4 regions of the Bacillus sp. Hm123 genome follow, and region 1 is predicted to be linked to each of the others. Evidence: predicted binding sites of a transcription regulator. Region 1 holds the regulator's gene; each other region holds the start of a gene.

What was found. The regulator CtsR, encoded in region 1, represses protease genes until heat stress. The targets are predictions, from matches to a motif close to ATGGTCAATAAAGGTCAAACA.
Region 2: clpP (ATP-dependent Clp endopeptidase proteolytic subunit ClpP) is a predicted target of CtsR. The motif match lies at 5,783-5,803, and genes of this name have one in related genera.
Region 3: ACSVDJ_RS06065 (ATP-dependent Clp protease ATP-binding subunit) is a predicted target of CtsR. The motif match lies at 4,224-4,244, and genes of this name have one in related genera.
Region 4: clpB (ATP-dependent chaperone ClpB) is a predicted target of CtsR. The motif match lies at 4,294-4,314, and genes of this name have one in related genera.

What each region holds. Positions count from the first base shown of each region.
Region 1 covers NZ_CM200277.1:92,510-100,682, reverse strand. Annotated here, with positions in the region: gene ispD (2-C-methyl-D-erythritol 4-phosphate cytidylyltransferase) at 1-109, opposite strand, end outside; gene ACSVDJ_RS00550 (PIN/TRAM domain-containing protein) at 124-1,212, opposite strand; gene radA (DNA repair protein RadA) at 1,313-2,686, opposite strand; gene clpC (ATP-dependent protease ATP-binding subunit ClpC) at 2,776-5,211, opposite strand; gene mcsB (protein-arginine kinase McsB) at 5,232-6,287, opposite strand; gene mcsA (protein-arginine kinase activator protein McsA) at 6,278-6,829, opposite strand; gene ACSVDJ_RS00525 (CtsR family transcriptional regulator) at 6,845-7,306, opposite strand; rRNA gene rrf (5S ribosomal RNA) at 7,461-7,576, opposite strand; rRNA gene ACSVDJ_RS00515 (23S ribosomal RNA) at 7,771-8,173, opposite strand, start outside.
Region 2 covers NZ_CM200277.1:3,061,875-3,070,047, reverse strand. Annotated here, with positions in the region: gene ACSVDJ_RS16175 (tetratricopeptide repeat protein) at 1-61, shown strand, start outside; gene trxB (thioredoxin-disulfide reductase) at 172-1,125, shown strand; gene ACSVDJ_RS16165 (NUDIX domain-containing protein) at 1,417-1,875, shown strand; gene rapZ (RNase adapter RapZ) at 1,897-2,790, shown strand; gene mgfK (gluconeogenesis morphogenetic factor MgfK) at 2,787-3,752, shown strand; gene whiA (DNA-binding protein WhiA) at 3,798-4,742, shown strand; gene ACSVDJ_RS16145 (HPr family phosphocarrier protein) at 4,765-5,028, shown strand; gene clpP (ATP-dependent Clp endopeptidase proteolytic subunit ClpP) at 5,122-5,721, opposite strand; tRNA gene ACSVDJ_RS16135 (tRNA-Arg) at 5,947-6,018, shown strand; gene hsdR (type I restriction-modification system endonuclease) at 6,287-8,173, shown strand, end outside.
Region 3 covers NZ_CM200277.1:1,158,716-1,166,888, reverse strand. Annotated here, with positions in the region: gene ACSVDJ_RS06100 (NAD(P)-dependent oxidoreductase) at 1-104, opposite strand, end outside; gene ACSVDJ_RS06095 (SDR family oxidoreductase) at 269-1,090, opposite strand; gene ACSVDJ_RS06090 (phosphocarrier protein HPr) at 1,355-1,621, opposite strand; gene ykzS (protein YkzS) at 1,745-1,939, opposite strand; gene ACSVDJ_RS06080 (YkvS family protein) at 2,154-2,336, shown strand; gene ACSVDJ_RS06075 (CPBP family intramembrane glutamic endopeptidase) at 2,464-3,072, shown strand; gene ACSVDJ_RS06070 (YkvI family membrane protein) at 3,109-4,131, opposite strand; gene ACSVDJ_RS06065 (ATP-dependent Clp protease ATP-binding subunit) at 4,310-6,436, shown strand; gene ACSVDJ_RS06060 (M3 family oligoendopeptidase) at 6,468-8,162, opposite strand.
Region 4 covers NZ_CM200277.1:975,857-984,029, forward strand. Annotated here, with positions in the region: gene ACSVDJ_RS05115 (alpha-amylase family glycosyl hydrolase) at 1-263, shown strand, start outside; gene ACSVDJ_RS05120 (YajQ family cyclic di-GMP-binding protein) at 317-808, opposite strand; gene ACSVDJ_RS05125 (Cof-type HAD-IIB family hydrolase) at 884-1,693, opposite strand; gene ACSVDJ_RS05130 (metal-sulfur cluster assembly factor) at 1,860-2,168, shown strand; gene ACSVDJ_RS05135 (Crp/Fnr family transcriptional regulator) at 2,437-3,129, opposite strand; gene ACSVDJ_RS05140 (undecaprenyl-diphosphate phosphatase) at 3,332-4,144, opposite strand; gene clpB (ATP-dependent chaperone ClpB) at 4,327-6,924, shown strand; gene ACSVDJ_RS05150 (YjzD family protein) at 6,960-7,142, opposite strand; gene ACSVDJ_RS05155 (BMP family ABC transporter substrate-binding protein) at 7,339-8,173, shown strand, end outside.

The DNA of each region.
Region 1 (8,173 bases):
ATGTATGAATAATGACCGGGCGGTCTTGTAACGAAAGTAGCAGCTTGTTACGATCTGCTTTCATCCGCTTTCCTTGACCTGCTGCCGGAATCACTACTTGATACGCCATCCTTCGATTCCCCTTTAAAGCGCTTTTTCAATCATTTTCGGTTTAGCAAAAATCATTCGTCCCGCTGATGTTTGTAGCACACTTGTTACTACTACATCGATATGCTTGCCAATATAGTCTCGCCCTTCTTCTACAACGATCATCGTACCATCGTCCAAATAGGCAATCCCCTGCTTCTGCTCTTTCCCATCCTTAATGACAAGCACATGCATTTCCTCGCCAGGAATGACTAAAGGCTTGACCGCGTTGGCTAAATCGTTAATATTCAACACTTGGACTTTTTGGAGCTCACACACTTTGTTTAAATTAAAATCATTCGTCACAACGATTCCGTTCATTTCTTTCGCTAGCTTTACAAGCTTGCTATCGACTTCTTGAATATCTTCAAAATCTCGCTCAATAATCTCCACATCAACCGGGATATCTTTTTGAATACGATTTAAAATATCTAACCCTCTTCGTCCTTTCGTTCGCTTCAACGTGTCAGAAGAGTCCGCAATATGCTGTAACTCCTCAAGGACAAATTGAGGAATGATCATACATCCTTCCAAAAATCCCGTTTGACAAATATCTGCAATCCGCCCATCAATAATCACGCTTGTATCTAAAATTTTATAAAGCCGCTTCGGTACTACTGGCTCCTCAGCAACTTCTTTTTTCTTTGCACCTTTATTGATCGAGAAAAGGCTAATAATCTCATCTCGCTTTTTAAGACCTACTTGAAATCCTAAATAACCAAGTAATATCGTTAAGAGAATCGGTACTACCGTATCCACGAGTGGAATTTCAACAGAATAGAGGGCATTCCCCGCCAAGAAAGCTACAATTAACCCTAAAATCAAACCTAAACTTCCAGAAAGAATGTCCGTCAATGGAGCAGTAACAATACGATCTTCTAACCATTTCACAAAGTGAACGATATGATCAATGGCCCAAAAAGTTAGCACATAGAAAAGCACTGCTCCTAATATAGCTGCCGCATACGAGTTATTAATTAAGTGCACTTGATCTAATTTAATTAATTGTAATAAGTCCGGAATCAAAATAATACCTAGTGTACCACCTAAAATAATAAACCCCGCCTGTACAAGACGTTTTAACATCCTACTTTCACCTCCTCATATTATTATAAACACTTTTTTCCACTTAAAACCGTTTTTTTGAAAAAACTATTTTTATTTATTTTTATAAATCTTAAAATAGTTATTTACCAAAAATAATTTTGAGAGCTTCGTTAACGGTAGAGACTGCCGCTATTTCTACGCCTTCAGGTACTTTCCATCCACCTAGGTTATTAGCTGGTACAATAATTCGAGTAAACCCTAGCTTAGCGGCTTCAGAGACTCGCTGTTCAATTCTTGATACTCTCCTCACTTCACCTGTCAATCCAACCTCTCCAATAATACAATCAGTCGGATTTGTTGGCTGATCACGAAAGCTTGAAGCAATGCTCACAGCAATCGCTAGATCAATCGCTGGTTCATCTAATTTTACCCCACCAGCCACTTTTAAATACGCATCTTGATTCTGCAACAATAAGCCCACTCGCTTTTCAAGTACCGCCATTAAAAGTGTCACACGGTTATGATCCATGCCTGTTGCCATTCGACGAGGGTTTCCGAACACAGTGGGTGATATGAGTGCTTGGATTTCAACAAGAACGGGGCGTGTTCCTTCCATTGAGGCAACAACAGTGGAGCCAGATGTACCTTGAGAACGTTCTTCTAAAAAAATTTCCGATGGATTCGCTACTTCTTCTAGTCCATCTTCCTTCATTTCAAAAATACCCATTTCATTTGTAGAACCAAAACGATTTTTGACTGCTCGCAAAATTCGGTACGTGTGATGACGTTCTCCTTCAAAATATAACACAGTGTCAACCATATGTTCCAACAATCGAGGCCCGGCAATCGAACCTTCTTTTGTCACATGCCCGACAATAAAGATCGCAATCCCATTCATTTTGGCAATTCGCATCAATTCAGCTGTACATTCACGAACTTGGGACACACTTCCTGGAGCAGACGTCACTTCAGGGTGGTACACCGTCTGGATAGAATCAATGATCACAAAGGATGGTGCTAACTCTTCAATCGCCGAATGAATAAGCTGCAAATTCGTTTCGGAATAGATGAATAGATTATCATCCTTCACCGCTAGTCGATCCGCTCGTAATTTCGTCTGCTTAATCGATTCCTCACCAGAAATATATAACACTTTACTTGCTTTAGCACTCAGCTGTGAAGAAACTTGTAATAACAACGTCGATTTCCCGATTCCTGGATCTCCTCCAATTAAGACGAGCGACCCTGGTACAACACCGCCACCTAGCACTCGGTTAAATTCCTGTAAATCCGTTGTCACCCTTGGCTCTTGGACTGTTTCTACTGCTGACAACTTAGCCGGCTTTGTAGAAACCGTTGTTTCTGAATGCATAAATGTCCGCTTTGGCGTACCAGTAATCGATACTTCTTCAACCATTTGGTTCCACTGACTACAACCAGGGCATCTTCCCATCCATTTCGGTGACTCATAGCCACATGACTGACAAATAAATTTTGTTTTCTTCTTCGCCATATCTTGTTCCTTTCTAATATTACCTTATATTCATCAAATTTAAAAAAAGGATGCACTATGAATTCTTGTTGTGCATCCTTTCCTCTTAATTAAAAAGCGGATGGTTCCTTTATTTTCACGACAAATTCATTATTATCAACATCGACGATCACATGTTGACCCGTTAATACTTTTCCTTTTAATAACTCTTCGGATAAGCGATCTTCCACTTGCTTTTGCAACGCACGACGCAGCGGACGAGCTCCGTACTCTGGATCGTACCCTTCATCGGCAATTTTTTCTTTCGCCTGATCGGTTAGCTCAACGATAATATCTTGCTCCTTCAAGCGACTCGTTAACTGATCAGACATCAATGTTACAATTTCTTTCAAATGCTTTTTCTCTAAAGCATGGAACACAATAATTTCATCAATCCGGTTAAGGAATTCTGGTCGGAAGGCACGTTTTAACTCTTCCATCACTTTGCCCTTCATATCTTTGAAATCTTGCTCTCCATCTTGAATATTAAAGCCTACATATTTATTGCGTTTCAGTGATTGAGCTCCTACATTGGACGTCATAATCAGTACCGTGTTACGGAAGTCTACTGTGCGTCCCTTAGAATCTGTTAAACGACCGTCCTCAAGCACTTGCAATAAAATATTAAATACATCTGGATGCGCTTTTTCGATTTCGTCTAATAAAACAACGGAGTATGGTTTGCGACGAACTTTTTCCGTTAGCTGGCCGCCTTCTTCATAACCGACATACCCAGGAGGTGAACCAACCAAACGAGATGTTGAGTGTTTTTCCATGTATTCAGACATATCAATGCGAATCATCGCATCCTCATCACCGAACATTGATTCAGCTAACGCTTTTGCTAGTTCCGTTTTACCGACACCCGTTGGTCCTAAGAAAATAAATGAACCAATTGGTCGCTTCGGATCTTTCAAACCAGCTCTTGCACGACGAACTGCTTTAGAAACAGCTTTCACTGCTTCTTCCTGTCCGATCAGACGAGAGTGTAGAATTTCTTCTAAGTTTAACAGTTTTTCTGTTTCTGTTTGAGCAAGTTTAGAAACTGGAATGCCGGTCCAGCTAGAGACAACAATCGCAATATCTTCAACGGTCACTTCACTGTTTTCTTTTCCTTGCTTTTCTTTCCAACTGTTTTTCGTACGCTCTAGCTCTTCACGAAGTTTTTGCTCTGAATCGCGCAAAGATGCCGCTTTTTCAAACTCTTGACTTTGGACAGCTGCATCTTTTTCGTTTCGAATACTCTCTAACTTCACTTCCAATTCTTTTAAATTTGGAGGTGTTGTAAAGGAGCGTAATCGAACTTTAGAACCCGCCTCATCAATTAAGTCAATCGCTTTATCTGGAAGAAAGCGATCTGAAATATATCGATCCGACATTTTTACAGCCGCTTCAATCGCTTCATCCGTGATGGATACACGGTGATGCGCTTCATAGCGATCTCGTAATCCTTTTAAAATCTGAATGGATTCGTCTAATGTTGGTTCGTCTACTTGAATCGGTTGGAAACGACGCTCAAGCGCAGCATCTTTTTCGATATATTTCCGATACTCATCTAGTGTAGTTGCACCAATACATTGCAGTTCCCCGCGAGCTAAAGATGGTTTTAAAATGTTAGAAGCGTCAATCGCGCCTTCTGCTCCACCTGCACCAATGAGTGTATGCAATTCATCAATGAATAAAATGATATTTCCTGCCTGACGAATTTCATCCATTACTTTCTTTAAACGATCTTCGAATTCGCCGCGATATTTCGTACCAGCCACAACCGTCCCCATATCTAATGTCATAACTCGCTTATTACGGAGAGTTTCCGGCACTTCATTATTAATAATTTGCTGAGCTAAACCTTCTGCAATAGCTGTTTTCCCGACGCCTGGCTCACCAATTAACACCGGGTTATTTTTCGTTCTTCTACTTAACACTTCAATAACTCGTTGAATTTCTTTACTACGGCCAATAACGGGATCTAGGCTACCTTCTCTCGCGATCACCGTTAAGTCTCGTGCTAGACTATCAAGCGTCGGCGTATTCACACTAGATGCTGCTCCCCCTTGATGTCCATTAGCTTCATTGCTGCCTAATAATTGAAGAACTTGCTGACGAGCCTTATTTAAGCTTACCCCTAAATTACTGAGAACTCGCGCCGCCACGCCTTCTCCTTCTCGAATCAACCCGAGCAGAATATGTTCTGTTCCGACATAAGAGTGACCTAGCTTTCTTGCCTCATCCATTGATAATTCAGTTACTTTTTTTGCACGAGGAGTGTAATGGACTGTTTGTGCGCTTCCTTCTCCTCGACCAATCAATTTCTCCACTTCTTGCTGGATTTTCTCCGAGCTAAGTCCAAGCCCGTACAAAGCTTTTGCCGCAATTCCTTCTCCTTCTCGCACTAATCCTAAAAGAATATGCTCTGTTCCTATATTGCTATGCCCAAGACGAATTGCTTCATCCTGTGCTAGTGCTAAAACCTTCTGAGCTCTTTCAGTAAATCGACCGAACATCATGTCCATCCATCTCCTTTACATCAACAGTTTTCTTCCATTTTGAGCCGCTCGCGAATAAGAGCCGCTCGTCTAATATCTCTTTCTTCTGGATGAAGAACTTCACCAGCATACTGTTGTAAAAATCCCGGTTGTGTTAAAATCATTAACTCATTTAAAATGCTTTTTGAAATGTGTTTAATATATCCAATATCAATTCCAAGTCTCACATCGGAAAGACATTGAGCTGCTTCCTTTGTTTCAATAATTCGCGCATTCGTTAAAACGCCATATGAACGAAAAACTCTATCTTCCAAACGGATAGCAGAAGTACTCATTAACATTTCTCTTGCCGAGTGTTCTTGTGCAATTAGTTGATGAACTACACTCAATAAGTCTTCCACAATATCAGCTTCAGATTTCCCAAGTGTAAGTTGGTTAGAAATTTGAAATATATTCCCTAACACTTCGCTACCCTCACCATAAATTCCTCTAACAACTAATCCCAATTGATTAATTGCCGGAATAACTCGATTAATCTGTTGGGTTAATACTAAACCAGGAAGATGCATCATCACGGATGCTCTTAATCCCGTTCCAACATTCGTTGGGCAACTCGTTAAATAACCTCTTTGTTCATCAAAAGCAAACTGCACTTGCTCTTCAATCGCATCATCAATTGCATTCGCTTTTTCTAACGTTTCTTTTAATTGTAACCCAGGTGACAAGCATTGAATTCGAATATGATCTTCCTCATTAATCATGACGCTAATATCTTCCACTTCAGAGAGGAGAACCGCCCCATAAGGAGAGGAATCTGCTAGTAGAGGGCTTATTAAGTGCTTCTCTACTAATACTCTTTTTTGCAAGGAAGACAACTCTTTCATTGTAAGTAGCTCGACAGGAGAATAAGATTGTACAGCCTTAGTAATCTCTTCTGTCATTTCCACTGCTTCTTCAGCTGTTGAAAAAACAGGAAATTTATATTGTGCCAAATTCCTAGCTAAACGAATTCTAGAACTTAACACAATATCAGATTGAGGGCCTTCACTGCTCATCCATGAGCTAGCAGCCTGATTAATAAATCTTTCTAGAGACATGAAGACTCTCCTCCTTCAAAATGTAAATTTTTTTCGAGGGAGCGAATTTTGTCTCTTAGTTCAGCTGCCTGCTCAAACTCTTCGTGCATAATTAACTGTTGAAGTTCCTCTTTAAGAACTCCTATTTCTTTTTTCAATTGAAGAGTTCCGCCTGCTCTTTGTGGAATCTTCCCTACATGCACATTATTACCATTTTGAAGCCTTTTTAAAATGGGATCTAATTGCTCACTAAACGCTTCATAACAATGAGGACACCCAAACTTACCCATATTAACGAATTGCTGAAAGGTTACTTGACAATGATCACATTTCAATGGCTTTTGTTGTGGATATTGAGCGGGCTTTGATGAAAAAAGAGAATCGAGATTAAACAAGCCGCTAAGCAAATTGTTGATAGAAAATTGAGGATGACCACTGAGCATATATTGTTCTCCTCTTTCCCGTGCACACCTTTCACATAAATACAGTCCTGTTTTTTCGCCATTTATTGTTTTAGTAACATGCAAGTTAGCTGGACTTTCTTTACATTCTTGGCAAATCAAAAGAGATCCCTCCTTTTATTTGTATTTCAATGCCATTAACATAGCTATGATCATTCTTGCCCTGAGTTCATCTCGACTAGGAAGTTCTATATCCAAAACAGAGCGATCCGTCACACTTATCATTATTTTTGCTTCTCGATTTGAAATCACTTCTTCTTCTACTAAGCGAGAAAGAATATCATCAGCATTCGCCTGTGAAATCCGCTTCCCAACAAGTGCAATTATCTGATCAATTAAATCCTGTTGATCATGAACTTGCACTTTAATAATTCGAATGTATCCTCCACCCCCTCTTTTACTTTCAACAATATACCCTCTTTCAATGGTAAAACGAGTATTAATGACGTAATTAATTTGCGAAGGGACGCATTGGAACTTATCAGCAATTTCATTTCTTTTTATTTCTACTATTTCGCTACCGCTTGTTTTCAACACTCTTTTCAAATAATCCTCAATGATATCAGATATATTTCGCACCAATACCTCCTCCATTTCTGACTTTGACTATATTTGACGTTAATTATACATGATGAAGTTTGTTTATGGCAATTTATATGTATAGATTAGCATGAACCAATTTATATTTTCCCATACTAAAAAAAGAACAGCATAAGCTGTTCTTTTGGTTGGTGCCTGGCAACGTCCTACTCTCACAGGGGGAACCCCCCAACTACCATCGGCGCTGAAGAGCTTAACTTCCGTGTTCGGTATGGGAACGGGTGTGACCTCTTCGCTATCGCCACCAGACTATAAAGTTTGAAAGAGTTGTTCTTTCAAAACTGGATAATAAGTATTGTAACCTTGCAAATCGCCTATTGGTGTATCTATTTCTAGCTCCGGCTCCTAGACATTCGAGTCAAATAACCTGCCGCTTACAAGACTAACGTCTTTCCAGCGTCAGAACATTTGCTTGTCATGTCTGAACAGTCGCCTCTGCTTTATTGGTTAAGTCCTCGATCGATTAGTATTCGTCAGCTCCACGTGTCGCCACGCTTCCACCTCGAACCTATCTACCTGATCATCTTTCAGGGATCTTACTAGCTTGCGCTATGGGAAATCTCATCTTGAGGGGGGCTTCATGCTTAGATGCTTTCAGCACTTATCCCGTCCGCACATAGCTACCCAGCGATGCCTTTGGCAAGACAACTGGTACACCAGCGGTGCGTCCATCCCGGTCCTCTCGTACTAAGGACAGCTCCTCTCAAATTTCCTGCGCCCGCGACGGATAGGGACCGAACTGTCTCACGACGTTCTGAACCCAGCTCGCGTACCGCTTTAATGGGCGAACAGCCCAACCCTTGGGACCGACTACAGCCCCAGGATGCGATGAGCCGACATCGAGGT
Region 2 (8,173 bases), 630 kb from region 1:
GTATGACGTATCACCTTCGACAATGAAGAAATATGTCAAATTTGTGAGAGAACACCTTTAATAAGCATAAAAATAGACGAATCGTGACACATTGAGTACGATATGAGTATAGAATAAAAAATACGTTTTAGGGTATATTCAAAATGAGAGTAAATAAAGGAGTGGCTTACTTTGACAGCAGAAGAAAAAGTGTATGACGTCATTATCATTGGGGCAGGTCCAGCAGGGATGACAGCCGCTGTTTACACCTCTCGTGCGAATCTTTCAACATTAATGATTGAGCGCGGTGTACCAGGTGGACAAATGGCAAATACAGAAGAAGTAGAAAACTATCCGGGATATGATCATATTCTTGGGCCAGAGCTATCGACGAAAATGTTTGACCATGCGAAGAAGTTCGGAGCGGAATATGCTTATGGCGATATTAAGCAAATTATTGACGGCAAAGAATATAAAACGATTGACGCTGGAACGAAGCAATATAAAGCACGTGCGGTTATCATCACAACAGGTGCGGAGTATAAGAAAATCGGCGTACCAGGTGAAAAAGAATTAGGCGGCCGCGGCGTTTCTTATTGTGCGGTATGTGACGGTGCTTTCTTTAAAGAGAAAGAGCTAGTCGTTGTCGGTGGCGGAGACTCTGCCGTAGAAGAAGGTGTGTACTTAACTCGCTTTGCGAAAAAAGTAACAATTGTTCACCGTCGTGATCAATTGCGTGCGCAAAAAATTCTTCAAGATCGTGCATTTAGCAACGAGAAAGTAGATTTCATTTGGAGTCATACCGTGAAGCAAATCAATGAAAAAGACGGCAAGGTTGGTAGCTTAACGCTCGTTTCTACTGAAAATGGCGAAGAACGTGAATTCGAAGCGGACGGCGTGTTCATTTATGTCGGTATGGTTCCGTTGACGAAGCCATTTGAAAGCCTTGGTATCACGAATGAAGCTGGCTATGTGGTAACGAACGATCAAATGGAAACGAACGTTGCTGGAATTTATGCAGCGGGTGATGTGCGCGAGAAAACACTTCGTCAAATCGTCACAGCAACAGGAGATGGAAGTATCGCCGCTCAATCGGCACAGCATTACATCGAAGAATTGAAAGCGGAGCTAGGGGTTAAAGCATAAGACGGGAAAGTTTAATCGACTGTTAATGAAACCGTAATAGAGGTGAAATATTTTTCCGCTATACTACAATTAGCAGTTTCAAACACCCCCTAAGTATTAACGTATATCCCTACTTTATGAGGTTGTCTTGGTCACATAATCGATGTGAGCGAGGCAACCTGCTTTTTTTTGAAAAAAACCCTCTACCCTTATTACACGAACCTAGCATTGAGATCGGTAGAAAGAACATAGTATAATAATGAAAATAGTAAAATGACGGCATTTTGTCGCATCGGCTTGAGGTGATCAATTGTGCAACGTGTAACAAATTGTTTATTGTTAAAGGATGACAAAATTTTATTGCTGCAAAAGCCACGCCGAAACTGGTGGGTTGCTCCCGGTGGAAAGATGGAAGCTGGGGAATCGATCAGAGATGCGGCTATTCGTGAATTTCGGGAAGAGACAGGTATGTATTTACGCAACCCGAATGTGAAAGGAATCTTTACTTTTACGATTAAAGAGAAGGATGAAATTATTTCCGAATGGATGATGTTCACCTTTTTTGCAACGGAAAGTGATGGAGTAAATATTGTAGAGAGTGAAGAAGGAAAGCTGGAATGGCATGCGATCGATATGATTAAAGAGCTTCCAATGGCAGAAGGAGATCGTCATATCCTTGAGTACATGATTCATGGATCTGGCATTCTTTATGGAGCCTTTACATATACACCAGACTTTACTCTATTATCTTACCGATTAGATCCAAGCTAGAAAAAGGAGAGGAGAAAGAACATGAACACAAATGTGGGAAACGATGTGCAATTAGTCATTATTACCGGGATGTCTGGCGCTGGGAAGACCGTCGCGATTCAAAGTTTTGAAGACCTTGGCTTTTATTGCGTCGATAATTTGCCGCCGATGTTGCTGCCGAAATTTTTGGAGCTTATGAAGGATGCGAATAATCAAATGAATAAAGTAGCCGTCGTGATGGATCTGCGCGGACGCGAATTCTTTGATGATTTAATTAAGTCGTTGGATGAAGTGATCGAAATGGCCGAGTTAACGCCAAAAGTACTATTTCTTGACGCTGAAGATTCCGTACTCGTTCGCCGCTATAAAGAAACAAGGCGTTCTCATCCACTGTCTCCAACTGGCTTGCCGTTAGATGGAATTCTCCAAGAACGCGAGCTGTTAGAGGAGTTAAAAGGTCGAGCGCAGTTCATTTACAATACATCGGAAATGAAACCGAAAGACTTACGTGAAAAAATCTTAACCGAGTTTTCATTAAACAAAAAGTCCGTCTTTACTGTAAATGTGATGTCATTTGGCTTTAAGCACGGTTTACCAATCGATGCGGATCTCGTCTTTGACGTTCGTTTTCTACCGAATCCGCACTACATCGATCATATGAGACCGCGAACAGGGCTTGAGGAAGATGTCGCGACGTACGTATTAAAATGGAGTGACACGCAGAAATTTTTAGAAAAAACGATTGATTTATTAACATTTATGCTTCCACATTACAAGATGGAAGGAAAATCTCAGCTCGTCATTGCGATCGGATGCACAGGAGGACAGCATCGCTCTGTCGCTTTATCGGAATATCTCGGTAACCATTTCTCTAAGGATTATGAGACGCGCATTACACACCGCGACATTAATAAACGCAAGGCGAAAAAAGTATGAAAAATCAGCAACAGCCAAAAGTCGTGATTATCGGTGGAGGCACAGGTCTATCTGTTTTGCTTCGCGGCTTGAAGAAGCATCCCATCGATTTGACGGCGATCGTGACGGTAGCGGATGATGGCGGCAGCTCTGGCCGTTTGCGTAATGAGCTTAACATCCCACCTCCTGGGGATATCCGCAATGTGCTCGCCGCTTTATCGGATGTGGAACCGTTACTAGAAAGTATGTTCCAACATCGTTTTAGTACTAAAAATGAACTATCGGGCCACTCGCTTGGGAATTTAATGATCGCTGCCATGACTTCGATCACAGGTGATTTTGTACATGCTGTTCAAGAAATGAGCCGCGTGCTTAATGTCCGTGGAAAAGTGTTGCCTGCGGCGAATCAAAGCGTCGTCCTTCATGCTGAAATGGAAGATGGTACGGTCGTATCCGGCGAATCGAAAATTCCTTACTCAGGAAAAAGAATTAAGCGCGTGTTTTTAACACCGGGGGATATACAGCCTTTGCCTGAGACGATTCGAGCGATTCGAGAAGCCGACTTAATTATCGTCGGACCGGGAAGCCTGTATACAAGCATTTTGCCGAACTTACTCGTTCCGCAAATTGGAGAAGAAGTATGCAATGCGACAGCGCGAAAAGTGTATATTTGTAATTTAATGACCCAGGCTGGCGAAACGCTCGATTTCACCGCAAGCGATCATGTAAAAGCAATTTATGACCATATGGCCTGTGCTTTTATCGATACGATCCTCGTTAATAACGAGCCGATCCCGACACAAATTCAAGAGAAATATAAAGAAGAGCTGGCGAAACCAGTCGTATATGATATTGACCTCTTGAAATCATTAGGGCTCAACGTCATTTTTGATGATATCGTCACTAGAGAAAAGGGCATGATTCGTCATGACACCAACAAAGTGGCGGACATCTTATCGAACTTAATTAAAGAAAAAAAATAAACCTTATACTATAGAACGAGCATCTCAGATAGGGGGGTGTCTCATATGTCTTTTGCTTCGGAAACGAAAAAAGAACTAACGACCGTTGAAGGAAATAGTTGCTGTACGAAAGCGGAACTTTCTGCGCTTATTCGAATGAATGGATCACTTTCATTTTCCAATCGCTTACTTGTTGTGAATATTCAAACAGAGAATGCGGCGATCGCTCGAAGAATATACGTGTTATTAAAGAAAAACTATGAAGTGGAAGTAGAACTGCTCGTTCGTAAAAAGATGAGGTTGAAAAAGAATAACGTCTACATTGTTAGACTAAAGGAACAGACAAGAGAAATATTAGACGATTTAGCGATTATTGAAACCGGCTTTTCCTTTGTTCATAACATTTCGGCCAAGCTGATTGAGAATCAATGCTGTAAACGTGCTTACTTACGAGGAGCCTTCCTTGCAGGTGGGTCGGTAAATAACCCAGAAACGTCTTCTTATCATTTGGAGATTTTCTCCCTATATCAAGAACATAATGAGGCTCTGAGTGAACTGATGAATGTCTTTGATCTCAATAGTAAAACATTAGAGCGAAAGAAAGGGTTTATTACCTATTTAAAAGAGGCAGAGAAAATCACCGAATTTTTAAACATTATTGGTGCGCACAGTGCCTTGCTTCGTTTTGAAGATGTCCGCATTGTCCGCGATATGAGAAACTCGGTGAACCGACTAGTTAACTGTGAAACCGCTAACTTGAATAAAACGATTGGTGCAGCTCTGCGCCAAGTTGAAAATATACGCTATATCGAAGAAACAGTTGGCCTACAAGTATTGCCAGATAAACTGCGCGAAATTGCCGAACTGCGAGTGACGCATCAAGATGTCACATTGAAAGAACTGGGAGAAATGGTATCTGGAGGGAAAATTAGCAAATCAGGTATTAACCATCGTCTTCGTAAAATAGATGAAATCGCTGACAAAATTAGAGCAAGCGAACCGATCGAATAAGTAAGAAGAGGGGGGAAACAAAGTGGTTGAAAAAACAACAAACGTGCAATTGAAGATGGGACTTCAAGCGCGTCCAGCAGCCTTATTTGTGCAGGAGGCCAATCGCTTTTCTTCGGAGATTTTCCTTGAGAAAGACGGCAAGAAAGTGAACGCCAAAAGCATCATGGGCATTATGAGCCTAGCGATTAACCGCGGCTGCTCCGTCACGATCTCCGCTGACGGACATGATGAACAAAGCGCATTAGAGGCATTAGTAGCCTTCGTTGAACAGGAAGGTAACTATTAAAAAACACCTGAATGATGGATCGCTCCATTGTTCAGGTGTTTTTTTGATTTATTTATCCAGCTACAGGTTCCACCGACTAGTGGACTTCCGCTTTTATTTATTTTCCGGAAGTTCGTTACGTGTAAGAATTTTATCAATCAAGCCGTATTCTAATGCACGCTCAGCTGTCATGAAGTTGTCGCGGTCTGTATCTTTAGAAATGACTTCAAGTGATTGACCTGTACGCTCAGCTAGAATTTGGTTTAGTTTTTCACGAAGGAACAAGATGCGTTTCGCAGCAATTTCGATTTCCGTTGCTTGACCTTGCGCGCCTCCGAGTGGTTGGTGAATCATTACTTCACTGTTTGGTAGGGCGAAACGTTTGCCTTTCGTTCCAGCCGCCAGCAAGAATGCTCCCATAGAAGCAGCCATACCGATACAAATCGTTTGAACATCTGGCTTAATGTATTGGATCGTGTCATAAATCGCCATACCGGCTGTAATGCTTCCACCTGGGCTGTTGATGTAGATGGAAATGTCCTTCTCTGGGTCTTCTGCTTGAAGGAATAATAATTGGGAAACGATTGAGTTTGCTACATTGTCATCAATGCCGCTTCCAAGCATAATAATGCGATCCTTTAGCAAACGAGAGTAAATATCGTACGCACGCTCTCCTCGGTTTGTTTGTTCAATAACTGTAGGAATTAGATTCATGTTCTTTCCTCCTTAAGAATGATTTTGTAAGAAAATCTTATGTAATGTTTATCATACAGTGATGGTCAATGAAGGTCAAACATTAAGCTTTAAATATTAACATTTTCTCTTTAAATATAATTTTCTAGTATGTCCAATAAAAGTCCTGCTAAACAGCACGAAATAATTGCATATTGCAATTTCTGATATATTACGCTATAATTTTGTAATGTACTTAAACATTTTGCCCTCGTGGTGCAACGGATAGCACGTGAGATTCCGGTTCTTAAGATGTGGGTTCGATTCCTGCCGAGGGCGTAATAAAATGATAATGAGTTCCTATGTTTGTAGTGATTTTTCTACGAGCGTAGGAGCTTTTTTGTGTGCCACGCAATAGAGGGGTTTTTGGGAGCGTGGGAGGGAAGTCAAGTAAGAATAAAGCTGTGATTTTATATTGATGTGCTACAAAATGAGTTCTAGTATGAAAAGACTTCGATTAACTTCACATGAATTCCACTGTTTTCCCATTTTATTTGTACTTATAGTATAATAGACGCATACAACTTTATGAAAAACGGTGATAACAATGGGCAGCAACTTTTCATTTTTTCAAGGGAAATGGGATGTACTTGCTAACTTAGGAGAAACAGCGGAGAACAATGTATATCAAGACCCTCATACAACAGTGATGAAACTACGATTGTTCGCAGAGACATTAACAAAATTTATTCTTGCTTCTGAGAACATTAAAGAGGCATACGGTACAACACAGGTAGACCGTATTAATACATTACGTCGAGAAGGCTTACTTGAGCCAGAATTAATAGATATATTTGAAGCTCTTCGTCGTAAGGGAAATCTAGCAATGCACGAAGCAGGGTATGGAAAAACAGAAGAAGCAAAAGCTTTATTGCAATTGACTTTCCGCTTGTCTGTTTGGTTTATGGAGGTATATGGTGATTGGGACTTTCAAGCACCAAAGTATATAGAACCTCAAGAACAAGTAGAACAGAGTACAGAAATGCTTCAGCAAGAATATGAAGAAAAAGTCAAAAAGCTTGAAAAAGAATTAGAAGCAATTCGTCAGAAAGCAGAAGTAGAACAAGCGGATATAAAAACCGAGCGTAAAAAGATATCCAAAAACTTTATGAGTCGACAGCAATTAACAGAAGCTGAAACACGTACGATTATTGATGGGAAACTACGTGCTGCTGGATGGGAAGTAGACACAGCTGTATTAAATCATCAAAAGAATGGAACGTTGCCAGAGAAAAATCGTAACATGGCAATAGCTGAGTGGAAGGTCGATGGGGGCAGGGTTGACTATGCGTTGTTTATCGGGCTAAAGCTTGTTAGCTTTATTGAAGCAAAGGCAAAAAAGAAAACGATTCCTAGTGCATTAGAGAGTCAAACAAAGGTTTATGCAAAAAATGTAGTACAAGTTGAGGATGAAGTTATTACACCGACAACAGGTGAATATCAAGTGCCGTTTTTATACGCAACGAACGGTCGACCATACTTGAGACAGCTTCAAGAAGAGTCAGGCATCTGGTTTTGGGATTCACGCAAACCATTAGAACATGCCCGTCCTCTTGAGGGATGGCACTCACCTGACGATTTGCAGCTTCTTCTTAGTCAAGATGATAAGGATGCACATAAACGGCTAGAGGAAGAAGATATTACCAAGTTTAGCTTACGTCACTATCAGCAAAAAGCTGTACTTGCCGCTGAAGAGGGATTAAAAGAAGCACAAAGAAGAATGCTCATTGCAATGGCAACGGGAACAGGGAAGACTCGTACAGCTATCGCTCTTATGTATCGTTTAATTAAATCAAAAAAATGTCGTCGTATTCTTTTCTTAGTTGACCGTAACTCGCTTGGAAAACAGACGGAGGACGCTTTAAAAGATACAAAAATTGAAGGCTATTCATTCGCTGATATATATGATGTCAAGTCATTAGAAGATATGTCTCCAGAAGTTGAAACGAAGGTGCATATTGCGACAGTCCAGGGAATGGTTCGGAGACTTTTCTATAGCGATAACGAAAAGCTTCCAAGTGTCGGGCAGTATGACTTTATCATTGTAGATGAAGCACATCGTGGCTATACAAGTGATAGAGAAATGTCAGAGGAAGAATTAGAATTCCGTGACCAAAATGATTACATTAGTCAATATCGACGTGTAATTGATTATTTTGATGCGGCATGTTTAGGACTTACTGCAACGCCTGCTCTTCATACAACAGAAATTTTTGGTATGCCCATTTTCAAATATTCTTATAGTGAAGCGGTTCTGGATGGCTATTTAGTTGACCATAAGCCACCTTATTTATTTAAGACAGAACTTTCACAAGTGGGAATTACGTTTGAAAAAGACGAAGAAGTAGAAGTGTATGATGTTGATAAAGGTGAGGTTATTCTTGAGAAAATGGAAGATACCGTTCATTTTGAGGTTGAGCAGTTTAATAAACGG
Region 3 (8,173 bases), 1.1 Mb from region 1:
TTTGTACGTGTATAAATGTACAGCGGATATTGTGCTTGCAACAAATGGCGTGCCATACTTTTCCCCATAACGCCCGTGCCGATAAAACCAATTTTCTTCTTCATTTTCTCTCCACCTTTAACTAAAATAAGACCATAAAAAAAGAGACCTGCCATTCAGCAGGTCCCAAAAAAGGGGGTTGTGAGTGAGAATCTCCAATCAATCATGCTTATTTACAATATTCCCAATCCCCTGCGGCTTTAAACATACCTTATGCGATTTTTATTTTTTAAATAGACCGCACCATTCCGCCATCTACAAGAAAGCTACTTCCTGTTACGTATGTATTGGCATCTGAAGCGAGAAAAGCAACTACATTAGCGAACTCCTCAGGGTTACCGTAACGACCAAGAGGAATTTTCTTTTTCATTCGTTCCTCTTGCTGTTCCACTGAAATCCCTTGTTTCTTCGCATTCACTTCATCTAGATGACGCACACGTTCAGTCGCAATTCTTCCAGGAGCCACTGTATTGACTAAAATCTGATGTGGAGCGAATTCTTCTGCTAACGTTTTAGACAGCCCGACAATTCCTGTGCGAAATGTGTTCGACAAAATCAGTCCAGCAATTGGTTCTTTAATCGATGAAGAAGCAATATTGATAATTTTTCCGCCTTGTTTTTTCAAATGAGGCAACGCTTCACGAATGGCACGAATATAGGAAAATAAGTTTAATTCAAATGCCTGCTGCCAATCATCATCTGTCATGTCTTCAAACAATCCAGCAGGTGGCCCACCAGCATTATTGACTAAAATATCAATCGTGCCAAATGTCGCTACTGTTCGTTCGACTAGCTGTTTAATATCTTCCACTTTCGTAATATCACACGCAGCATACTCGATTTTTCCGGACGACTCCTTCTGTAAGTGACCCTTTACTTCTTTCAGCTTCTCATCATTACGGCTCGCTAGCATAATATTAGCTCCACCTTGTGCTAACTTCTCAGCGATCGCCCGACCTAGCCCTTGACTAGAGGCAAGAATTAACGCTGTCTTTCCTTCAAAAGAAATATTCAAGAAAACCCCACCCTTTCCTAAAGTTACATTAACCATTATAATGTAATTTGAATTTTCTTTCAGTTTTTATTTTTTTGTCCTAAACAAAAAAGGCTGCCTCTAATAAAGAAGGCTAACTCCGAACAACGATATCTATTAAGATATTCGTATCGGTGACCAGCCCTCTTTATGAGGCAGCTTCGATCAAATAAGGGAAAAATGAGAATGAAACTATGGTTTCAGCTATTTCATGAGCTGTTATGTATACATTACCCTCATTTTTCTTACATAAACATATGAAAACAGATGATTAGACCTATTTTATTCTGCTAACCCTTCGTTTTTCAATACATCATTAATCGTTCGTAAAGCATCTTGCTCATCGCTTCCTTCTGCACTAATCACAATTTTGGAATGTTGACCAATTCCAAGCGACATAACACCCATAATTGATTTTAAATTCACTTTCTTCCCTTTAAATTCTAGCGCAATTTCACTAGAAAATCTGCTAGCTGTTTGAACTAATAAAGTAGCTGGACGTGCATGAATGCCCGTTTCTGCTGTGACAGTAAATTGTTTCTCCACCATTTCTCATTTCACTCCTTTTTTGTATAAAAAATAGATGTAGCATTACATTACAAGAAAAGCGTCCTATGTGCAATTAGTTAGAAAAATGATTATTGCCTTTTTATTGAGAATATGATAACCAAGTTAACTTCTCGCTTCCTCCAAATAATAATAGATGACAGAGCCTCCCCGTTGAGCAACACCTCGAAAATGCTTAAAGTCCTCTCTACTAACTAGCACATGTTGAAAACTAAGGAACTGTTCTTTATTTATTTGAAAGTGCTCGATCTCGCCATTTTTTAATTGATCTAACATATTTGAAGCCTCTTCTATCGTCACCGTCGCCACCCCTTTCTGAATTTTAAATAAATTTATACATATCACTTTACTCTTTTACAAAAATAAGGCAAACTGTGAAGTAATACTCTTGAATGATCCCTATAATAACGATCGGTTTCATTCTACTACGTAATTCTAAAAAGATTATGAGTAAACGTCAAGAAACACCTAATAAGTAACCTTTTCTATATTTATACGTGAAGGAGAGACAGAGATGACGAAAGCAGAAGTTGGTAATATCATTGAATTCAAAAATGGCTTACAAGGAATCGTTGAAAAAGTAAATGAAAATTCGGTGATCGTCGATTTAACGATCATGGATAATTTTGATGACTTAGAGCTAGAAGAGAAAACGGTCGTCAATCATAAAAATTACACCATTGTTAATTTTTCATAATATACAATCTACTAAAAAAGTCTGTCCCCCCGGGGGGGCAGACTTTTTTCTGTCAAAACTTATTCATTACAATTTAAGCCGCTTTTTGTTAAAATAATGGCTGTAGTAAAGAAAGGAGTTTGACACAATGACAGTTCTTAAAGATTGGCGGTTAGCTGTCAGCCTTGTACTAGCACATATTTTGCTTTATATTACTTTTTCTGACCGTGATATATTTTGGTACATATATACAGCTGCAAACCTTTTTTTCATTAGCTTTGTAATCATAAATGAGAAAATTGATGATAAACAAAAGACTACTAGCTTTATTAAGTATGGTTTGTTATCAGGGCTTCTTCTGTATCTGTTGTTTTGGATTGGACATTTGTTGCTTCCCGTTCTTCCTTTTTCCCTAGAAAAACAAGTGACCTCTATGTATAAATGGTACTCTCCACAATTTTCTTGGCACTATATCGTGCTTTTATTAGTGTTTATTCCTGGAGAGGAATTATTTTGGCGAGGATTTATTCAAAAGCGTCTCTCCAACCATTTTAATGATTTAACAGCGATATTAGTGAGTGCGTCTTTGTATGCGTCCATCTTTATATATTCTGAAAAAATCGTATGGATGCTTGCTGCTTTAGTAGCTGGCTTGTTCTGGGGAGCTTTGTATGCTTGGAAACGTAGCATCCCAACATTAATTATTTCTCATTTAGTGTTTGATTTATTGTTAATTATTTTCCTTCCACTTCATTAACAATGACTAAAAGCAGGCGTCTACCGTCTGCTTTTATTATTTTTTCCACAATAATAGCAGAAAAACTAGACCGATCCATCCAAACAGCGGATATAGAAAAGCTAACAACGTACTATAGGAAATTTGACTAAGAATCCATCCACTCGTAAAGATGACCGCAAAAAGAACGCTTGGCCCCCAGTTCACCCGTCTCTCTAGCTGTTGCTTTAGCCCATAAGCATTGCCGACCACCGAAGTAAATATTTCTCCGTAGATTAAGATGGCATATATATAATGAAAAGTCGGCATATATACCTCTACTACCTTTGCCATCGGAATTTCATATGAAGTGAAATTATCTATTTGAACAAGGCTCATATGACTGGCCATCAACAGCAGCATTAAAGCCACTCCTCCAAGAAAAGCGCCTCGTTTAATCACCTGCTTGTCCTTGATTTCATAAGCAAGTGGAACTAACACTGCTTGTGCTAGCGTTAAATTCAGAGCTGTATAAACGAAAGGAGCTGTCCACATTTTCCATGTCCAATCGTCACCTTTACCTACTAATAGGCTCTCAAAAAAAGAAGGACTAACCACCGCCTCTGTTGCTAGTCGAAAATGAAATAACAACATAAGTGGAACTACGAATACATTTACAGCTAACAGCCCTTGTATCCCTCTCGTCATAATTGAAAATCCAACAAAAATCGTTAAAAGAATGCCGACATTTGCTGGCCACTGAAGCCTTTCTTCAAATAGAGCACCTGCCCCTGCAAGCATCACTCCTAGAACACCAATCAACATAACAAACTGTATAGCTGTCACAACTTTCCCTAACTTTTCCCCAAAAAGAAATTGATTAAATTCTTCAAAGGAAGAAGCTTGCCATTCAATAGCTGTGAGCATCATTTTCGCTCCAAGAAAAATAAATAATAGTCCGCTAATGACAATACTAATCAGTCCGTAAAAACCAAATTGTGAAAAGAACTGCACAATTTCTTTACCAGTAGCAAAACCAGCCCCGATGACAGTCCCTACATAAACTGCTGCTACCTGGCAGGCACCGCTCCAAGTTCTCACTATGCATCCCTCACTTCTTCACCATTACTTCACTTTATGCTTGTCAATTGATATTAAGAAGAAAAAAGCAGCAACTTCAAACAAAACCCTTGAAAGTCAAAAAAGGTCAAAGTATAATACGGATATAAGGTCAAAGATAGTCAAAGTCAAAACTAACTAATAAAGGGGTTGAAACTAGATGTTATGTCAAAACTGTCAACAAAAAAGAGCGAATGTGCAATTACGAATGAATGTGAACGGTCAAGAGAAACAAATGCTGTTATGCTCAACATGCTATCAAAAAAATAAACAAACCATTGGTCAGTCCTTTCATTCACAAGGATTTGGACACTTCCCGATGAATGAGTTCTTTAAAGAATTTAGCACTCAAAAAGCAGAGCAAATGAACGTACCACCAAAAGAGACAAATAACAGTAACAACGGCTTTCTTGACCAATTCGGACGAAACTTAACGAATATGGCCAAAGCCGGTATTATTGATCCAGTCATCGGGCGTGAGCAAGAAGTAAAACGAGTCATGGAAGTATTAAATCGCCGCAACAAAAATAACCCCGTTTTAATCGGGGAACCAGGGGTCGGAAAAACAGCGATCGCTGAAGGACTTGCCCTTAAAATAGCAGAAGGCGACGTACCAGCTAAATTAAAAGGCAAAGAAGTCTACTTACTTGACGTGGCTTCACTCGTTGCCAATACAGGAGTTCGTGGTCAATTTGAAGAAAGAATGAAACAATTAATTACAGAACTGCAGCATCATAAAAATATCATTCTTTTCATCGATGAAATCCATCTACTTGTCGGAGCTGGCTCTGCAGAAGGTTCAATGGATGCCGGAAATATTTTAAAACCAGCACTTGCCCGCGGGGAACTTCAATTAATCGGAGCGACAACATTAAAAGAATACCGCCAGATCGAAAAAGATGCGGCACTCGAACGCCGCTTCCAACCGGTACAAGTCAATGAACCATCTGTGGAAGAAGCGATCAATATTTTAACAGGGTTACAAAAACGATACGAAGATTTCCATGAAGTCACCTTTACGAAAGAAGCGATTGAAGCTTGCGTTGTTCTTTCTAACCGTTATATCCAGGATCGATTCCTTCCAGATAAGGCGATTGATTTAATGGATGAAGCTGGATCAAAATTAAACTTAACGATTAACACGCAAGATACAGAAACGATCCAACAGCGACTAACAGAACTATCAAAAGAAAAAGAAGCGGCTCTGCAAAAAGAAGAATACGAAAAAGCGGCGAAGCTTCGCGATGAAGAAACGAAACTAGAAGATCAGTTGAAACGAACAGAAGGATCAACAGAACGACCTGTCGTAACACTTGAGGAAATTCAATACTTGATCGAACAAAAAACAAGTATTCCAGTTGGAAAGCTACAGCAAGATGAACAGCAAAAAATGCAGCATTTAGAAGAAAATCTTGCAAAGAAAGTAATTGGCCAAGCAGAAGCTGTTCAAAAAGTGGCGAAAGCGATTCGTCGCAGTCGTGCCGGGTTAAAATCCAAAAAACGCCCGATTGGCTCCTTCCTATTTGTCGGTCCAACAGGTGTCGGAAAAACAGAATTAACAAAAACATTAGCAGAAGAATTATTCGGCTCAAAAGACGCAATGGTTCGTCTCGATATGAGTGAGTACATGGAGAAGCATAGTGTATCGAAGTTAATTGGTTCTCCTCCTGGATATGTTGGTCACGAAGAAGCTGGACAATTAACAGAAAAAGTTCGCCGTAACCCATACAGCATTATTTTGCTAGATGAAATCGAAAAAGCCCATCCTGATGTACAGCACATGTTTTTGCAAATTCTTGAAGATGGTCGCTTAACAGATAGCCAAGGAAGAACCGTCAGCTTTAAAGATACGGTCATCATTATGACAAGCAACGCTGGGGTCTCTACAAAAAGGATCACAGTAGGATTTGAAAAGAGTACTACTTCGAATGAAAACTCAATCTTAGATTCTTTAAGCAACTTCTTTAAACCAGAGTTTCTAAACCGCTTTGACAACATTATTGAGTTTCAAGCGCTAGATAAAGATCACTTATTACAAATCGTTGACTTAATGCTTGCAGAATTAAGTGACACCTTACAAGAGCAACAAATGGCACTGCAAGTCTCAGATGCAGTGAAGCAGAAGTTAAGTGAACTCGGCTACCATCCGGCATTCGGCGCTCGTCCTTTACGCCGCGTCATTCAAGAACAGCTAGAAGATCGCATCGCTGACTTTATTTTAGATCATCCAGAAGTGAAGCAATTGCAAGCAGTGATGAAAGAAGACCAAATCAAAATCACAGCGTAATCTAAAAAAGTGCCCAAGTTTGGGCACTTTTTTAGATTACTTTGTCGCTTCTTTCTTCTAACCATTTTTCAATTGGCTGTAACACAGAGGCAATACATCCTTCTTCAAAAGGTGACATTAGATTTGCTTTTGCAACGATGTCAGTAAAAGAGAGACTGCCTCCGATTTGACAAATTGCCACATAGTCCTTCCATGCTGCTTCTCGATCCTCATCCATGCGCTTCCAAAATTGCAGGGCACATACTTGAGCTAGCGTATAGTCAATATAGTAAAAAGGCACATCGTATATATGGCCTTGACGTTGCCAAAAACCACCCGCTTCTAAATATGGAATCCCATCATAATCGCGATGCGGCAAATAGTCTTTCTCGATTTCTTTCCACACTTGCTTTCGTTCTGCAGGTGTAAGGGACGGTTGTTCATACACTCGATGCTGGAATTCATCGACAGCTGCTCCATAAGGCAAAAATAAGATCGCTTCGCTTAAATGAGCATACTTATACTTTTCCGTATCTTCTTTGAAAAACAGTTCCATCCACGGCCAAGTAAAAAATTCCATGCTCATCGAATGAATTTCGCACGCTTCATACGTTGGCCATAAGTATTCAGGTACAGAGAAATCTCTGCTGCAGTATACTTGAAAAGCATGTCCCGCTTCATGCGTCAATACATCAATATCTCCAGATGTACCGTTAAAATTGGCGAAAATAAATGGCGAGCGGTAATTATGCATATACGTACAATAACCACCACCGGCTTTCCCTTTTTTCGCTTCGAGGTCCATCAATTGACGATCGAGCATAAACTGAAAGAACTCCGCTGTTTCAGGTGATAATTCTTCATACATTTTCTTTCCGTTTTTGACGATCCAGTCGGCGTCCCCTTTTGGCTTGGCGTTCCCTGTCGTAAATCGATACGCTTCATCATAAAACTTTAAAGAATCCACATCAATTCGCTTTTTCTGTTCACTTCTTAATTTCGTTGCTAACGGAACGATATGCTGTTTAATTTGCTCTCGATAGCCTTTGATCATCGAAGCATCATAATCAACTCGATTTAAACGATAATAGCCAAGTTCAGTGAAATTTTCAAATCCAAGCTTATGAGCCATTTCTGTTCTGACTTTCACTAATTGATCATATAGCTCATCAAACTTCTCTTCATGCTCAGCAAAGAAGGAAAAGCGAGCTTCCACTGCCTGTTTACGGAGCGTACGATCAGCGACTTCCGCATAAGGTTCTAGCTGGGCTAACGTAAGGGTTTCGCCATTAAACTCAATTTGAGCCGAAGCGACCAGTTGAGTATATTGCGAAGACAGCTTGTTTTCTTTCTCAAGCAAAGGGATAATGTCTTTAGAAAAAGTTTTCACTTGCGCTTCCGCTGTGGCAAATAGTTGCTTCCCTAACGCTTTTTCAAGTTCAGGACGATGGCTAGAAGCAAGCAACGCTCGGTTTAATTTAGACGAGATCTCTTCTATTCTCGGTGACATTTCATCCATATAAGCTTGTTCTTGTTGATAAAATTCATCCGTCGTATCAATCGTATAACGAATGTAGCAAAGGTCTACCATCGTGCTCATACGATTGCGGATTTGATTGATTTTATTTAACAGCTCCATCTGTTCAGTCGCTGTCTGTGCTTCTGCAACACGTTGAAGCAACTCATCTGTTTGAATCGCTGCTTCTTCAATATTCGGTCGTTCATATACATACTCGGTAAACTTCATCCTAATCCCCT
Region 4 (8,173 bases), 880 kb from region 1:
ATACAGATGAGACACAAAAAGTAACGATTCCAGCTAAAGAGCTTGCGAATGATAAAGAATTACGAGGTTTACTTAATGATAATTTATCGCGAGCAGAAAATGGGGAATTCACGATTATCTTAGATCGAGAACAATCAGAAGTATTTGCTTTGACTGAAAAATCAGGAATTAACATTTCGTTTATTGCTGCCTTAGCGGCTGTGTATATTATTTTTATAGTATTTATCTATCTTGTTTGGAGACGTGGAAGAGCAGCGAGATAAGAAAAAGGCTTCGAAGCTTACAAGAGCTTTGAAGCCTTTTTTGAGATGAAAAATTAGCGGAAGTTGACAAATTGAACGTCTACTGGCAAATCAGCTCCACGAACCGCTGCCATCACTTGCTGCAAATCATCTTTGTTTTTGCCAGTCACGCGCATTTGATCATCTTGAATTTGAGATTTCACTTTTAAGCTGCTTTGCTTAATAAGGGTATTAATTTTTTTCGCTGTATCTTTATCGATACCTTGTACCATTTTCGCTCGTTGTCGAACCATACCTCCTGATGCACCTTCTACTTTTCCATAGTCTAGGTTTTTGATAGGAACGGATCGTTTAATTAATTTACTGATTAAAACATCTTTCACTTGCTCTAACTTATAATCATCATCGGATACGATCACAAGCTCTTCTTTATCGAGCTTGATTTCGCTTTTGCTACCTTTGAAATCATAACGTGTTTGAATTTCTTTCATCGCCATTTGAATCGCATTCGTTACCTCTGAAAAGTCTACTTTAGAGACAATATCAAATGAATTTTCTTTCGCCATAGGAACCTCCAGCATTTAAGTATTTACTACTCATTATAATGGAAGGCTATGTAACCAGCAAATCTATCTTTACTATTACAACCCTAGCCGATCTTCTAAAAAGACGGCGATTCCATCCTCTTCGTTCGTTAACGTGATTTCATTGGCGATGTTTTTCAATGGAGAGATGCCGTTGCCCATAGCGACGCCGACCCCGGCATATTCAATCATTTCTAAATCGTTATCTTCATCCCCAAAAGCGATGATGCGTTCTTTCGGAATGTGAAGGTCAGCCGCTGCTCGTTGGATACCAACTGCTTTATTTAAGCCAGCCTTTACTAATTCAATGACGTGCCAAGGGGCGCCCCAGCGACGATGGTCAATTAATTCGGCGTGAACGTCGCTTAAATGCTTACGAATATTCGGCACATGCTCTTCAACAGCATGAATCAGCAGGCATGTGGGATGCTCTGTTAATGCGCGTCGAAGATCTCCTGTTGTAACGGTAGGGTTTCCCATGCTAAAGACGTCAATCAGTCGTTCATCATGATAATGGAAGTATAAATTGTCCATTACTTCGGCAACAATATTATGGAAATTAAAATCATGGCAAGCTTCCACAATTTCAATCGCTGTCTTTGCATCCATCGGTTCATGATACATTCCCCAAGCATCATTTCTTGGATGATGAACGAAGGCGCCGTTAAAGTTCACGATCGGAGTCGTTAAACCGAGCTCTTTATAGTAAAGCTCACTGGAGCGATAAGGACGGCCGGTGGCAATCATCACTTCGTGTCCTTGCTCCATGGCTGTTTGAAGTGTTTGTTTCGTTCGAGGAGAAATTGTTTTGGCATCGGTAAGCAACGTTCCATCTAAATCTAATACAATTAAATGCTTTTCAGTCATCAAGCGGCACTCTCCTTTTTCTATATGTTTACTTCTTTAGTGTACGCTTTAATAAATCAATATGTCCAATAGGAAAGCTATCAATAATTATAAGCGTAAAGGGTGATAATTGATTCTTCCTTTTGTTATAGTAGAAATAGTGAAATAGAAAGAGGAGGGAAAATGTATGGATCAAGATTTAAAAGAAAACATTATGGGAGCGTTGGAGCAAGTTATCGACCCAGAGTTAGGTATTGACATTGTCAACCTTGGTCTTGTATATGATATTGATATGGAAGAAGACGGAAAGACGATTGTCACGATGACATTAACAGCAATGGGATGTCCGCTAGCAGGTGTCATTGTCGATCAAGTGAAAGCTGCATTGGCTGACATTCCTGAAGTGAAAGAGACAGAAGTGAATATCGTTTGGAATCCGCCATGGACGCGTGACAAAATGTCTCGCTATGCCAAAATTGCTCTTGGGATTCAATAAGAATGCCTTGGCTTAGAAGGCGTTAGGCAAAAAATAAAAAGGATGTAGCTACAGAATAAAGTAGTTGCATCCTTTTTATTTGCTTGTCGTGTCTGGGCAGTTGGCTCCGCTTTTCGGCTAGTCTAGCTCCAGGCGCCAACGACTAGTGGGCTTCTGCACTCCTCCTTGCGATAAGTCAACATCGATTCACTAACGTTCATCGTGTTTCCTTTATCTCGTGCGGATTGCTCCAGCCCATACGTCGTTAAACGGCGCCTTCCGCTTTTGATTAGTCAATTTGGCATATTTCTATTGGGCAGTTTTCACAGTCGATTTCTTTTTTTAAGTATCCAATGTTGTGAATGATTAATTGGCTTTTTTCGATGGACAGAACATTTTTTTTGCGGAGGTCGCTGAACATTCGATTGACGACTTCGCGTGATGTGCCGCAGAGGTTAGCGATTTCTTGATTCGTTAATGTAACAGTAATACGGACTCCTTCTTCGGTCTGTTCTCCGAATGTGTTGCTTAATCGAATGAGCGTAGAATATACGCCACCTTTTTTTCCATGTAAAATTAAGTCGCGCAATTTTGATTGCATTTTTCGGTTGTCTAATTGGGTATATTGGAGCCAACTCATCATTAATTTAGGGTCAGAGGAAATTGCTTCTTCCAGTCGTTTTTTAGTCATAACAAGAGCTTCACCATTTTCTAAAGCTTTTGCGTTATACGAGTATTGTGTGTCCCCGTTAAATAGGGAGAATTCGACGATGATATCATTTTTTCCACAAATGCGCAGTGACAATTCACGGCCATCAGGGACTACTTTACTAATTTGTACTTTTCCACTTAACAGTAGAAAAAGCTCTTTTGCTTCTGTTGCTTCTTGGAACAAGTAATCTCCTTTTCGGAAGAGTTTTACAGTGTTCTCTTCTTCAAATAATTGGACAAACTTTTCTGAAAGAGAAAGGCATCTATTCATCTGATTCTCCTTCTGTAAACAAATTTAATAACACCTATTTTAATAGTAAAAAAAGTAATAAACAACCCAAGAGGCAAAAAAAGTATTTTATTTCTATAAATGGTACAAAAGTTTTGTGAATTAAGTCGTGGTGCTTCTGTTGGAAACACGAGATAATAAGTGGAAAGGGAGACCAAGTAAAATGGTCTCCCTCGTTTGGTGATTAGATGAAGAAAAGTACAAGTGGTCCGACGATAAAGCAGTAGATGGCAAAATACTTTAAGTTTCCTTGAGCCATAATATTCATAAACCACTTTAGTGAAAAGTAAGACATAACAAATGAGCCGATAAAGGCAAGCGCATAAGGAATCGCTAGTTGAGCAAGCTGTGGATCACCTAAAATGTCTGAAAAGCTTAAAATCGCTCCGCCAAGACTAACGGGAATAAACAGCAAGAAAGAAAAACGAAGTGCCGTTTCTTGCTTCATTCCTAGCCCCATCGCCGCCACAATCGTTGCACCGGAACGGCTAATTCCAGGAATTAAGGCAACAGCTTGAGCAAAGCCGATGATTAACGCATCTCTTAATTTCATATCGCCATCATTTTTACGTCCGCGTAAGTTACGAATGGTCCATAATGCAATCCCGGTAATAATTAACGTGATAGCCACCGTACGAGCAGAAGATAACTTGTCTTCAATGAAATCGCCAAAGACCACACCAATTACCCCAGCTGGGATCGTCGCAATAATTAAATAGACGATAAACATAAACTCAGAACGATCATCTGGATTTTTCGTTTTCACATAGCTTAACCCATTAGTTGCAAGGCGAATAATATCTTGACGATAAATCGCCAACACGGCAAGTAAGGAAGCGGTGTTCACCATCAATTCAAATGTTAAACCTTTAATTTCAATTCCGAAAAAGTGTTTCGCCAACTGCAAATGTCCACTTGATGAAATCGGGATCGGTTCTGTAAATCCTTGAAACATTCCTAACAATAAATATTTTAATAACAAAATAGCATCATTCACGGTCATAAACCTCCAACAAATAGTTAACCTTCATCATTTAACACTAAAGAAAGGGAAACTGTAAAGTATTTTGGTTGGTATCCCCTTTTTTCTCCAATTATCAGCATATCACTTTACAAGTTTGTTGGTAAACAAATATAATTATGAAAAAGGTCAAAAAAGGTCAAAAGAGGTGAGGGATATTGGATACGGAACGGATGACGCATTCTTTGCAGCAAGGGTTAGCTGATGCCCAAACGCTTGCGAAAGAGCGTGAACATACAGAAATTGATCTGTGCCACTTATTGTTGGCATTAGTGAACAAGCCGGACAGCTTATTGATCAGAATTATGGAACGTGCCGGAAGTAGTGCTGCGAACTGGAAGGCTTTTTTAGAGGAGCAACTAGCAAAAAAGCCAGTCATTTCAGGAGCGGAGGTTCAATACGGAGCTTATTTATCTGCTAGTGTACAAACGTTGATGCAAACGGCTGATCAGGTGAAAGAAGCATGGGGAGATGAATATTTATCAGTTGAACATATTACCCTTGCTTTAGCCGATACAACCGACTATGAAATGAAGCAATTTTTCACGAGAGAAGCTTTAATGAAAGAGAAAATAGAAAAGGCTATTCATGAAATAAGGGGGAATCAAAAAGTGACATCTCAACATCCGGAAGCGAGTTATGAAGCGTTAAGTAAATATGGACGTGATTTAGTAGAAGAAGTTCGGTCAGGAAAGCTCGATCCCGTCATTGGGCGTGATCAAGAAATTCGCCATGTCATTCGTATTCTCTCTAGGAAGACAAAGAATAATCCCGTATTAATTGGCGAACCAGGTGTAGGGAAAACGGCGATTGTCGAAGGATTGGCTCAGCGGATTGTTCGTAAAGATGTACCCGATGGATTGAAAGATAAGACGATCTTTTCACTCGATATGAGTTCTTTAATTGCTGGTGCGAAATTTCGCGGGGAGTTTGAGGAGCGATTGAAGGCTGTGCTAAATGAAGTAAAGAAAAGCAATGGTCAGATCTTGTTGTTTATCGATGAAATTCATACGATTGTCGGTGCGGGCAAGACAGAGGGAGCTATGGATGCTGGCAATATGTTAAAGCCGATGCTTGCGCGTGGAGAGCTTCACTGTATCGGAGCGACAACGTTAGAAGAGCATCGTAAATATATTGAGAAAGACCCTGCACTTGAGCGTCGTTTTCAACAGGTGCTTGTACAAGAGCCAACAGTAGAAGATACGATTTCCATTTTACGAGGCTTGAAGGAGCGCTTTGAAATTCACCACGGAGTGAATATTCACGACCGAGCGATTGTTGCTGCTGCTACATTATCGAATCGCTACATCACAGATCGTTTTCTACCAGATAAAGCGATTGATTTAGTCGATGAAGCGTGTGCAATGATTCGAACTGAGATTGATTCGATGCCAAGTGAGCTTGATGAAGTGACTCGTCGGGTGATGCAGTTAGAAATTGAAGAGGCGGCGTTGAAAAAGGAAAAAGATCAAGCGAGTAAAGATCGCCTCATTCAGTTACAAGAAGAACTGGTTAATTTAAAGGAAAAAGCGAATGAAATGCGAGCAAGATGGGAAACGGAGAAAGAAGCGATTCACCGCGTACAGGAAAAAAGGGAACAGCTTGAGAAGTTAAGACGTGAGCTAGAAGATGCAGAAAATCGCTACGATTTAAATAAAGCAGCTGAATTACGCCATGGCAAAATTCCAATGATGGAGAAGGAGCTTCAAGATTTGGAAAAAGCAATGGTTGCCTCTGAAAATAATGAACATCGTCTATTAAGAGAAGAAGTGACCGATGAAGAAATCTCCTCCATTGTTTCGCGTTGGACAGGCATTCCAGTGACGAAGCTTGTGGAAGGGGAACGAGAAAAGCTGTTGCGTCTTGAGAGCATTATGCATGAGCGTGTTGTCGGACAAGATGAAGCGGTTCAACTCGTTAGCGATGCCGTGTTGCGAGCACGTGCGGGCATTAAAGATCCAAACCGTCCGATCGGCTCGTTTATTTTCCTCGGTCCAACAGGAGTAGGAAAAACAGAATTGGCGAAGACGCTAGCGCACACGCTATTTGATAGCGAAGACCAAATGATCCGAATTGATATGTCAGAGTACATGGAAAAGCATGCGGTATCTCGTTTAATCGGCGCACCTCCCGGATATGTTGGCTATGAAGAAGGGGGACAATTAACAGAAGCTTTACGAAGAAAGCCATATTCTGTTGTGCTACTAGACGAGATTGAAAAGGCGCATTCAGAAGTGTTCAATATTTTACTACAAATGCTAGATGACGGTCGCATTACGGATTCTCAAGGTCGAACGATCGATTGTAAAAACACTGTTGTCATTATGACGTCTAACATTGGTTCGGAATTTTTGTTAGAACGAAAAGAAAACGCCGAAGAAGTCCAAGAAGAGACGAAAGAGCAAGTGCTGCAACAATTACGGCGCCATTTCCGACCGGAATTTTTGAATCGTGTCGATGATATTGTTTTATTTAAGCCATTAAGTCTTGCTAATATTAAAGGAATTGCTGATCGAATGCTCAATGATTTAAGAAAACGGTTAGAAGAGCAGCAAATTCAACTAGAAGTGACAGAAGCGGCGAAGGAATTGCTTGCGAAGGAAGGGTTTGACCCTGTATACGGAGCTCGACCGCTGAAACGCTTTATTCAGCATCACTTAGAAACGAAGCTTGCTCGTGAGATGATTGCTGGGAAGATTTCCGCTCATGAAACAGCGATTATTGACGTAGAGAATAATGAATTGATGGTGAAATAAAAAATAGGCTGTCCCTCTATAGGGCAGCCTATTTTTTAATGATGTTCTACCGGATCGTTTGGAACAAGGGCAGAAATCACAAATAAAAGAATAGCTACGATGATTGAAATGATAGTACCAGGTAACCAAGTAAATTCAGCTCCAACCATGGAACCAACAACGTAACTTAACATTTGAATCAGTAAGAAAGACCAAAAGAAAGTCATAATATATTGCACCGAATGTTTCCTCCTTCAACGAAAATCTTTTTGTCACTCACCCTTAATCTTAGCATATCAATTAGAACTCAATAAAGAAATATTTTCGCTCCTTTATATTTTTATCTGTTCTTAGTAAAAAATTTCTCTTTTTCTCTTTGTGAAATAACAGTAAGATAGAAAAGGGAGCGATATATTTAGAAGGAGTACGTAATCTATGATAAGAAAAATAATGTTGCTAACATTCATCATCCTTTTGCTAGTAGTTGCTACAGGGTGTCAAACAAAAGATAATTCAGAAGTACTTGGAAAAGTAGGCTTGCTTGTTCCTAAAACGACCAATGATCAAGTATGGGGAACGAAGGGCTATAAAGGAATGATGAAAATTCAGTCTGAATACGATTCTGAAATCTTTTATAAAGAAGGAATGGACTCCCAAGCTTTAGTGGAACGAGCAGTTGAAGAGTTTGAACATAAAGGTGTCACACTTGTATTCGGGCATGGCAGTGAGTACGCTGATTATTTCAATAAGATTGCACCAGAATATCCTGATATGCATTTTGTCAGCTTCAACGGCAATGCGAAAGAGAAAAACACAACTAGCTTAAAGTTTGAAGCTCATGCCATGGGCTTTTTTGGTGGAATGACAGCGGCACAAGCTTCTAAAACAGGAACGGTTGGCATTTTAGCTACTTATAAATGGCAGCCGGAAGTGAAGGGCTTTGTCGAAGGGGCAAAATTTGAACGTCCAGATATTCAAGTTGTCACAAAGTTTGTAGGCGACTGGGATGATTCTGAAAAAGCGATGAAATTGTTAGAGCCGATTTTAGATCAGCGTGCGGATGTTGTTTATCCAGCGGGAGATGGGTATAATGTACCTGTTATTGAGAAGTTAAGAGAGCAAGGACTATACGCTATCGGTTATGTGTCTGATCAATCGGATCTTGGAAAAGAAACGGTATTAACGAGTACGATGCAACATGTAGACAAGTTATATTTACTCGCTGCTACACGCTTTGTCAAAGGAGAGTTGAAGTCAGGAAACCTTCACT